2 regions of the Desulfosporosinus sp. Sb-LF genome follow, and region 2 is predicted to be linked to the other one. Evidence: a T-box and tRNA genes for the amino acid it is inferred to sense, from the RefSeq annotation. Region 2 holds a T-box; the other holds one or more tRNA genes.
The links. The T-box of region 2 lies ahead of E4K68_RS14710 (valine--tRNA ligase). A T-box ahead of a tRNA ligase gene usually reads a tRNA of that ligase, here a tRNA-Val.
Positions count from the first base shown of each region.

Region 1: it encodes a tRNA-Val, which carries the amino acid that the T-box ahead of E4K68_RS14710 (valine--tRNA ligase) is inferred to sense. The anticodon was not compared.

Region 1 is NZ_SPQR01000006.1:80,346-84,773, forward strand. It holds gene dnaG (DNA primase) at 1-921, shown strand, start outside; gene rpoD (RNA polymerase sigma factor RpoD) at 971-2,095, shown strand; tRNA gene E4K68_RS10290 (tRNA-Asn) at 2,198-2,272, shown strand; tRNA gene E4K68_RS10295 (tRNA-Ile) at 2,295-2,369, shown strand; tRNA gene E4K68_RS10300 (tRNA-Val) at 2,485-2,559, shown strand; gene E4K68_RS20810 (hypothetical protein) at 2,806-3,015, opposite strand; gene E4K68_RS10310 (biosynthetic peptidoglycan transglycosylase) at 3,202-3,906, shown strand; gene ytaF (sporulation membrane protein YtaF) at 4,171-4,428, shown strand, end outside.
Region 2 is NZ_SPQR01000009.1:138,273-142,700, reverse strand. It holds gene dcuS (DcuS/MalK family sensor histidine kinase) at 1-337, opposite strand, end outside; gene E4K68_RS14715 (FMN-binding glutamate synthase family protein) at 529-1,944, shown strand; T-box leader at 2,014-2,229, shown strand; gene E4K68_RS14710 (valine--tRNA ligase) at 2,278-4,428, shown strand, end outside.

The sequences.
Region 1 (4,428 bases), on a different contig from region 2:
ACTCAGCGTGTTGTCCTCCTCTATGATTCCGATGAAGCAGGAATCCAGGCTGCCTTACGAGGGGGAGAAATTCTGCGTGATGCAGGAATGCGCGTGGATATCTTAACCTTAATCGGGTCAAAGGATCCTGATGAGTATTTGAAAACCCACGGTGTGGAAGAGTTTAATAAAGCTCTAAAGCAGGCATTAACCTACGTTGAGTTCAAATATCGGATCCTGGTCCGTGAAGCACCCCCACAAAGCATTCCAGAAAAGGCGGAACTAGTCATTAAACTTGCCCCAGATATCTTGAAAGTTATCAGCCCCGTTGAACGGGAAGGGTATGAGCGCTTTTTGAGTTTGGAACTCGGGCTTACTTTAGAAGCCGTACAACGCGAGATTTCAAGCCAAGAGCAGAATAAATCTAAAAAAGTGCGCGTACAAGAATATTCTCCACTAAAACAGGTTAGTTCTGGGAAAAATAGAGATAATATTATTAATGGCATTATATGTAAGGATAACGCGGAAGAATTATTGCCAGTAGTCTATTTGGGGGTTTATCGAGCAGAGCGCATGCTTCTGCGTATGTTGCTGGAAGATATTTCACATTTGCCTAAAATTAAGGCCAAGCTGGGAGTATCCTTTTGGAGAGTTCCAGAGCATCAAAAAATCTTCAATTATCTCGATCAGGATGGTGGATTGCCCGCGAATAGCGACGAAACGGTTCAGAGCCGGTTGGCTAGCTTACTCCTGGAAGAGTTAGATATATCTCAAACTGAGCGACTTTTAGATGATTGTATTAAGGGGATTCTCTCGACTCAAGCAGATGAACGAGTAGAAGATCTTCAAGCACGCATGGCAACTTTAGAAAAATCCGGTGACATGGCAGGGGCCATGACTCTGTTGAAAGAGATAGGAGAGCGGTTGAAACGTGGCAAATAGTAAGGTAAAAGGCACCCAAAAGAAAAGTCCGAGGGAAGGTGGGGGTCAGATGAGCGATGAACAAAAAATGGAAAGCGTCCAAGCCCTCATTCAGAAAGGCAAAAAGAAGGGATCCTTAACATACCGCGAGATTATGGATGCTCTCCAAGGTGTTGAACTTTCCCCCGATCAAATTGATGATGTATATCAACAACTTGGGCGAATGGGAATAGATGTGGTGCCAGAACCTGAAGATGTAGAGCGGGAAGCCTTGAAAAAGGGCAAGGATGATGACGATCTGGTAGATGAGCCAGACGAAGATGTAGAGGAAGAAGCGGAAGTAGATCTTTCCGTGCCTGAAGGCGTAGGAATTGACGATCCCGTGCGCATGTATCTTAAGGAAATTGGGCGAGTTCCCCTGCTCTCGGCTGAAGAGGAAATTCAACTAGCGATACGTATGGAGGCTGGCGACGAGGAAGCTAAACGACGTTTGGCTGAAGCCAATTTGCGTCTTGTGGTTAGTATTGCGAAACGCTATGTTGGACGAGGTATGCTTTTCTTAGATCTGATTCAGGAAGGAAACCTTGGCCTCATTAAAGCTGTTGAAAAGTTTGACTATATTAAAGGGTTTAAGTTTAGTACGTATGCCACCTGGTGGATCCGTCAAGCGATTACCCGTGCCATTGCAGACCAGGCCCGGACAATCCGGATCCCAGTTCATATGGTAGAAACCATTAACAAGCTCATCCGCGTTTCAAGACAACTCTTGCAGGAACTGGGACGGGAACCGGCACCTGAGGAAATTGCTACAGTTATGGATATTCCGGTCGAACGTGTACGGGAGATCATGAAGATTGCCCAAGAGCCCGTTTCACTAGAAACCCCCATCGGAGAAGAGGAAGACTCCCATCTAGGAGATTTTATCCCAGATGAGGATGCCCCAGCACCGGCAGAGGCTGCTTCGTTCATTCTCTTAAAAGAGCAATTAGAAGAAGTTCTAGAAACATTAACCCCGCGCGAAGAGAAGGTACTTAGGCTGCGCTTTGGCCTTGACGATGGACGAACCCGGACCTTGGAAGAAGTAGGACAGGAATTTGGTGTCACTCGAGAACGGATTCGACAGATTGAAGCCAAGGCATTACGGAAGTTGCGTCATCCGAGTCGGAGTAAGAAGTTAAAGGATTATTTGGAGTAAAAGACGGCAACGTTTGCTACTCTGAAAAATACTAAAAGATAATATCGAAAAAGACTTGACTATAAGCTCAGAATTTCGTATAATAATCCGTGCAAAGGACATTCCTCGATAGCTCAATGGTGGAGCAACCGGCTGTTAACCGGTAGGTTGTAGGTTCGAGTCCTACTCGGGGAGCCAATTTTTTGCATAAGTATAATACGGGCCCATAGCTCAGCGGTAGAGCCCCCCGCTCATAACGGGTTGGTCCTAGGTTCGAATCCCAGTGGGCCCACCACTTCAAATGTCAGTGTTTGATTGCCAAAGGTCAGAAAATAGAAGACCGAAGCTAATTTTTGAGAAGGAACTTAAAAGATGTAGCTATTCCAAAGGGCATATCGAACATCTAATTAGGGCGATTAGCTCAGCGGTAGAGCGCATCCTTCACACGGATGAGGCCACTGGTTCGAGACCAGTATCGCCCACCAAATAAAGTAAGATTTGGCTAATGAAAATGCTGAAAGTCTTGGTACAAACGGATATTGTAAAATTGTGAGACTGAACGACAAAATAGTTAAATATTCACTTATAATTGTAAGTATCCGTAAGTAGTCGGTCAAGATTCGGTCAGGCAGTCATTATGAATAAGCTGATACCTCATTGATTTGTCAATGAGGTATTTTTATATACCTGTGATTATTTTAATAGAAGAACTGTTGTAGATGGGATACTTATTATTGCAACACAAATTGCAGAGGCTCTAGACGGCCCTCTGGGCCTTTTGAGGAGCTAGAGACGGAGGAAGAGGTCACAGTCGCAGAACGTATTTGTTGTGCAATTTTGGGGCATCGAGAATGGATTTGTGTCACACCAGGATTTCCCTTAATCAACTGGCTACCAAAATGAACCGTGCCGTCCGTCATTGTCGATTGAATTTGTGACACGCAAATGGAATTTTCACCTCGGTTTTGTTTAAGGGAACGTTTAAGCGTTAAGAATGTAGATATGCCTGCTGATAACCTGTGATGCGATACAAATGCCTTGCTGTATGATTGACCATTCAATAATATGCATTTAATGAGCTTATCCTTTATCTGACGGAGGAACTCGTGAAGAGATTCATCAAGAATTTGTTTAAATTCCTTATTTATACATCTGTGTTTCTATGTATTGGTTGGTTTGGAGTAAAATATTACTTTACTCATGTCAACAGAATTGCCGATCAGGTGCGTAGTGACGTGCTCACTCATGTACAAACCCATCATAGCCAGTTTCTAACGTACAACGATATACCGGAAATATATCGAGATGCCATAATCTCAACTGAGGATCGCAGTTTTTTCACAAACAGAGGAATAGATTTAAGAGGAACTTTACGTGCAGTGTCTGTGGACATTGGCAGTGGGCAGGCCCGTCAAGGTGGCTCTACAATCACGCAACAGTTGATTCATAACACACTTTTAAGTAATATGTCAAAATCATTGACGTGGAAATTACTTGAGAGTATCTATGCCATAGGGGTGTATGACTCGATGAGTAAGCAAGAAACATTCGCGTTCTACACCAATGTCATTTACTTCGGACATGGGGCTAACGGATTGTACCAAGCGGCAGAGACATACTTTGGAAAACCTCCATCGGAACTGAACGCAGGAGAACTGACAATGCTAGCTGGCCTTCCGAATGCGCCAAGTAACTATGACCCATATCACAACATGAAACTTGCCCGTGAGCGACAACATATTGTCGTACAAAGTATGGTTGATAACGGAGAAATTAGTGAATCTCAGGCGAAGAAGATTATCAGCGAACCTATTGCGGGTAAAATAGAATAAAGAAAAGCTATTAGAAAAACTTAATCTAGATTTCAGTAAATGAGTCTATTTTGCTCTAATGATGTAATAAATCGCAATGCAAGCCAAGGCGTAAAAATTAATGTTAACTACCTTATATATTGTCTTTTATGGGCAAAAATTAAGGCCTCAGCTTGACCGGCTGGGGTCTTTAATGTAATTGAAAAGAATACGTTAACAAATGCCTTTTTCCTTGAATAGTATGGTTCGGAAACTAGGATTTCTATGTTCAAGGGGGAGGCACTAATGCATATAGTTTCGGCACTCTTTTTAGGTCTTGCCGCTAACCTGGATAACCTTGGGGTAGGTATTAGTTATGGAGTTAAAAAAATACGTGTTCCCTTTCTCTCCAATTTCTTCATAGCCTTATTATCGGGTGTAGTTGTAGCCATTTCCGTCTTAACAGGGCATCTTCTTAGTCGATATATTGCGGTAGCAGGTGAGATAGGGGCCTTAATAATTGTCGCCATAGGATTTTGGGTAATAGCACATAAGACATCAACA
Region 2 (4,428 bases):
AGGGCTGTCCTACTTTGTTGATATCTGGATGAGACTTTCTTATCCCCTTCATATCCATGACAACAACAAACTCGACATCAGTGATCTTTCGTATTTCATTCGCAAAGGGCTGAATTTCCGTTTCAGCTCGTTGCCCATTGAGGGCTTCAATTACAAGAGGGGAGTGGGCAACAATGCGGGCAATAGTCGTCGCTTTGTCTGCCAGATTTTTCTGAGTGTTATCAGCAATTTTCTGATTAATTAAGATGTCGGTTACCGCTAGGGATAGAGCTACTACACTGCAAACAAGCAAAGTCATGATGGTTTGCAAACTAAAAAAGGGTTTACTCGTCCGCATGTTCTTCCCCCCAATACTGTCAAATAAAGTACCAGCCAAGAATATGTAAAGCGGGCAACCTTGTCAAGGGGGACTTGTGTGACTTAAAGAAATGGTGGTCCTCTTTGTATATTATTTGTCAAGCAGCATAGACTACGCATATTAAATGTGAAAAGACAATTGCGTTATAAGAAGATGGAGGATTGACCTTGTTGTTACAGACAGCGCTGCTCGTGGTAGCTCTTTCAGCCTTGGGGGCACTCATTGCTGGAGTAATAATAGCTTGTGTATTCTTTTTCGTGGGCAAACGATTGTTTCGGACTCTTGTGCAACGCCTCTTTGGCTTGGTAATAGAAAGGCTACTTCAAGACAAATACCATGAGAACCTAATGGAACTTTGGAGTGCGGTGCGTCGTACGTCGGTACAAACAATCCTCGAAATCGGACTACGGGCTGAAGAAGGAAAGCTAATCCAGCGGCCATTAGGATCAGCAAAACCTCTTCCCCATTACGATACTCTGATGTTTGTACCTGCCCAAATGGCACGCCTTCCCAAGGAAGCAGATGTTCAAGTCGATATGAAGGTAACCCTTGGGGCCAAAGCCAAAAAGCCCCTTCAAATCGATATTCCCTTAATAATTTCCGGCATGGGCTTCGGAGTTGGCCTCAGTGAAGAGGCAAAAAAAGCTTTAGCTAAAGCGGCAAAGCAACTTGGGACAGCTACGAATTCTGGAGAGGGTCCCTTTTTGCAAGAGGAACGGGAGGAGGCCGGGAAGTTTATCTGGCAAATTAGCCGCACCCCTTGGGGACATAGCCCCCAAGGGATTGCTGCTGCGGACATGATTGAAGTACAGATGGGACAGGGGGCGAGGATGGGACCCTTTACTTTAGAACCTAATTCAGTGAAAGGAAAAGCGCAAAAACTAATGGGTATTTCTCCGGTGGAATCTGTCGTAACTGCAGCGGTCATTCCGGGAATTAATTCTCCTTGGGATTGGTCTAAGTATGTTTCAGATTTGCGTGTCGAAGCGGCCGGGAAACCGATTGCGATTAAAATTATGGCCACGGGGGGTATAGAAAGGGACTTGGCAGTATGTTTAGAGGCGGACTTCGATGTTATAGTCATCGACGGGGCTCAAGGTGGGGCGTCTGGCGCATCTCCTATGATCTGCGATGATTTGGGAATCCCTAGTTTGCTGGCCTTAGTTCGAGCGGAACGTTTTTTGCGCGAGCAGGGTGCTCGTAAAGAAGTGAGTTTAGTGGTCGCAGGAGGATATGCTACACCTGGGGAATGCTTAAAAGCCATAGCACTGGGAGCGGACGCGATCTATTTGGGAACAGTCCCTCTGTTTGCCCTAGTTCATCGACAAGTGCACAAAATACTACCCTGGGAACCGTTAACACAATTAGTCTGGTACGATTCACCGTATAAAAAACAGTTAGATATTAGTTTAGCGAGCAAGAGTGTGGTCAATGTCTTTAAGTCGATGACCATGGAGATGGAAGAGGGAGTGCGGGCCATGGGAAAAACGGCTTTGTCTGAGCTTGGCCCCAACGATTTAGTGGCTGTAGACGAATGGACAGCACAGGTAACCGGCGTAAAACGTGCTTATACTCGGCAGGACTAAGCGATCCATTCGCACTCTTTTGACAATATTTATCGTGCCGAGTATAATGTATTAAATAAAATATTCGAATCAAACCCGAAGAATGTGAGGAAAAGGGTTCATGAACCGTTCAGAGAGAGAGACCATAGCTGAGAGGTCTTTTCGGAAGGCTCTAAGGTCGCACAGGAGGGGCAGAGGGGAACGAAGTACTCTCTGACGGAGAAACCCGTTAGCAAATGATAAGTGCTGAGAAACGTAATAGTTCTCAGAATAAAGGTGGTACCACGGAAGCTTTTCGTCCTTTACCAAGGATGGAGGCTTTTTTTAGTTAAGATAAAAGGAGTTAGAAATTATATGACAGAGAAACTTGAGAAAACAGAAAAAGTAGAAATGGCAAAAACGTATGATCCGAGTCTGGTGGAGGGGAAATGGTACCAGTATTGGGAGGAAAACGGCTTTTTTCATGAGGAAGTGCAAACTGAGAAGCCGGCGTTTAGTATTGTAATGCCCCCGCCGAATGTTACGGGTGCTCTACACCTTGGGCATGCGATGGACAGTACGATTCAGGATATCCTGACGCGCTTTAAGCGGATGCAGGGATTTAACACGCTTTGGGTGCCAGGGACAGATCACGCTGGAATTGCAACTCAGGCTAAAGTTGAGGAACAGCTGGCAAAGGAAGGAACGAATCGCAACGAACTGGGGCGAGAGAAGTTCTTAGAACGGGTCTGGGATTGGAAGGCACAGTATGGTGGACGAATTACGCAGCAGTTACGCCGTTTAGGTGCTTCTTGTGATTGGGAACGTGAGCGATTTACCATGGATGAAGGGTGTTCTAAAGCAGTTCGAGAAGCGTTTGTCACTTTATATAATAAAGGGCTCATTTATCGGGGAAATTATATTGTTAATTGGTGCCCGAAATGTCATACCACTATTTCGGATATTGAAGTAGAACATGCTGATCGCGAAGGGAATTTGTATCATCTGCGCTACCCTGTCAAAGATAGTGAAGAGGCTTTGGTTGTAGCAACCACTCGACCAGAGACCATGCTCGGAGATACGGCTGTGGCAGTTCATCCGGATGATGAACGTTATACGCATTTAATCGGGAAAACGTTGATTCTTCCCTTAACAGGGCGAGAAATTCCGATCATCGCGGATGACTATGTCGACCGAGAATTCGGGACTGGTGCGGTGAAGATCACCCCGGCACATGACCCAAACGATTTTGAAATAGGGCTACGCCATCATTTGCAACAGATTGTCGTCTTAGACAAAGAAGCCAAGATGAATGAAAATGCAGGTAAATATCTAGGAATGGATCGTTTCGTGGCTCGTAAAGCGGTCGTGGAAGATTTGAAAGCTGAAGGGGCGCTTGTTAAAATTGCCCCCCATTCCCATGCTGTTGGGGAATGCTATCGTTGCTCCAGCGTTATTGAACCAATGGTGAGTAAGCAATGGTTTGTGAAAATGGCGCCTTTGGCAGAGCCGGCTATTGACGTTGTTCGCGATGGGCGTTTGGAATTTGTCCCAGATCGATTTGATAAGATCTATTTGGGCTGGATGGAAAACATCCGGGACTGGTGTATTTCACGGCAGCTGTGGTGGGGTCATCGCATTCCGGTCTGGTATTGCGAGGATTGTGGTCAGGAGATCTGTACTGGTGACGATCCGTCGAGCTGTCCAACCTGCGAATCTACTCGCTTAAAGCAAGATCCGGATGTCTTGGATACCTGGTTTTCGTCGGGACTTTGGCCTTTTTCAACGATGGGGTGGCCAGAAAAAACGCCCGAACTAGAACAGTTTTATCCGACATCTGTGTTGGTAACGGGAAGGGATATTATATTCTTCTGGGTTGCCCGCATGATTTTCACGGCGATGGAGTTTATGCAGGAAGTACCGTTTCCTAAAGTCATGATTCACGGCCTGGTGCTGGATGCTCAAGGGCGGAAGATGAGTAAATCCCTGGGCAACGGTGTAGATCCGATTGAAGTGATTGAACAGTACGGAGCAGACACTTTGCGTTTCATGCTCATCACAGGCAATACGCCAGGAAATGACCTTCGTTTTCACCCAGAACGTCTCGAAGCAACCCGAAATTTCTCGAATAAGATTTGGAATGCTTCTCGTTATGTGCTTTTGAATTTAGAAGATTACGAGGAAGGGCCGCGTGGGGAACTTGCCTTAGCTGATCGCTGGATTCTCAGCCGTTATGCAGCTACAGTGGAGAAGGCGACGGAAGCGTTAGAAGGCTTTGATCTAGGGGAAGCTGGTCGATTGCTTTATGAGTTTATCTGGAATGAATTCTGTGATTGGTATATTGAGCTCACTAAACCACGTCTTTATAACAAGGAAGATGTGCTAGCACGCCATACCTCTCAATCCGTGTTGCTAGAAGTTCTAGAAGGAACCTTACGGCTTTTGCACCCCTATATGCCTTTCCTGACAGAAGAAATATGGCATAACCTTCCTGTACAAGGTGAAAGCATTATGCTGCAACCGTGG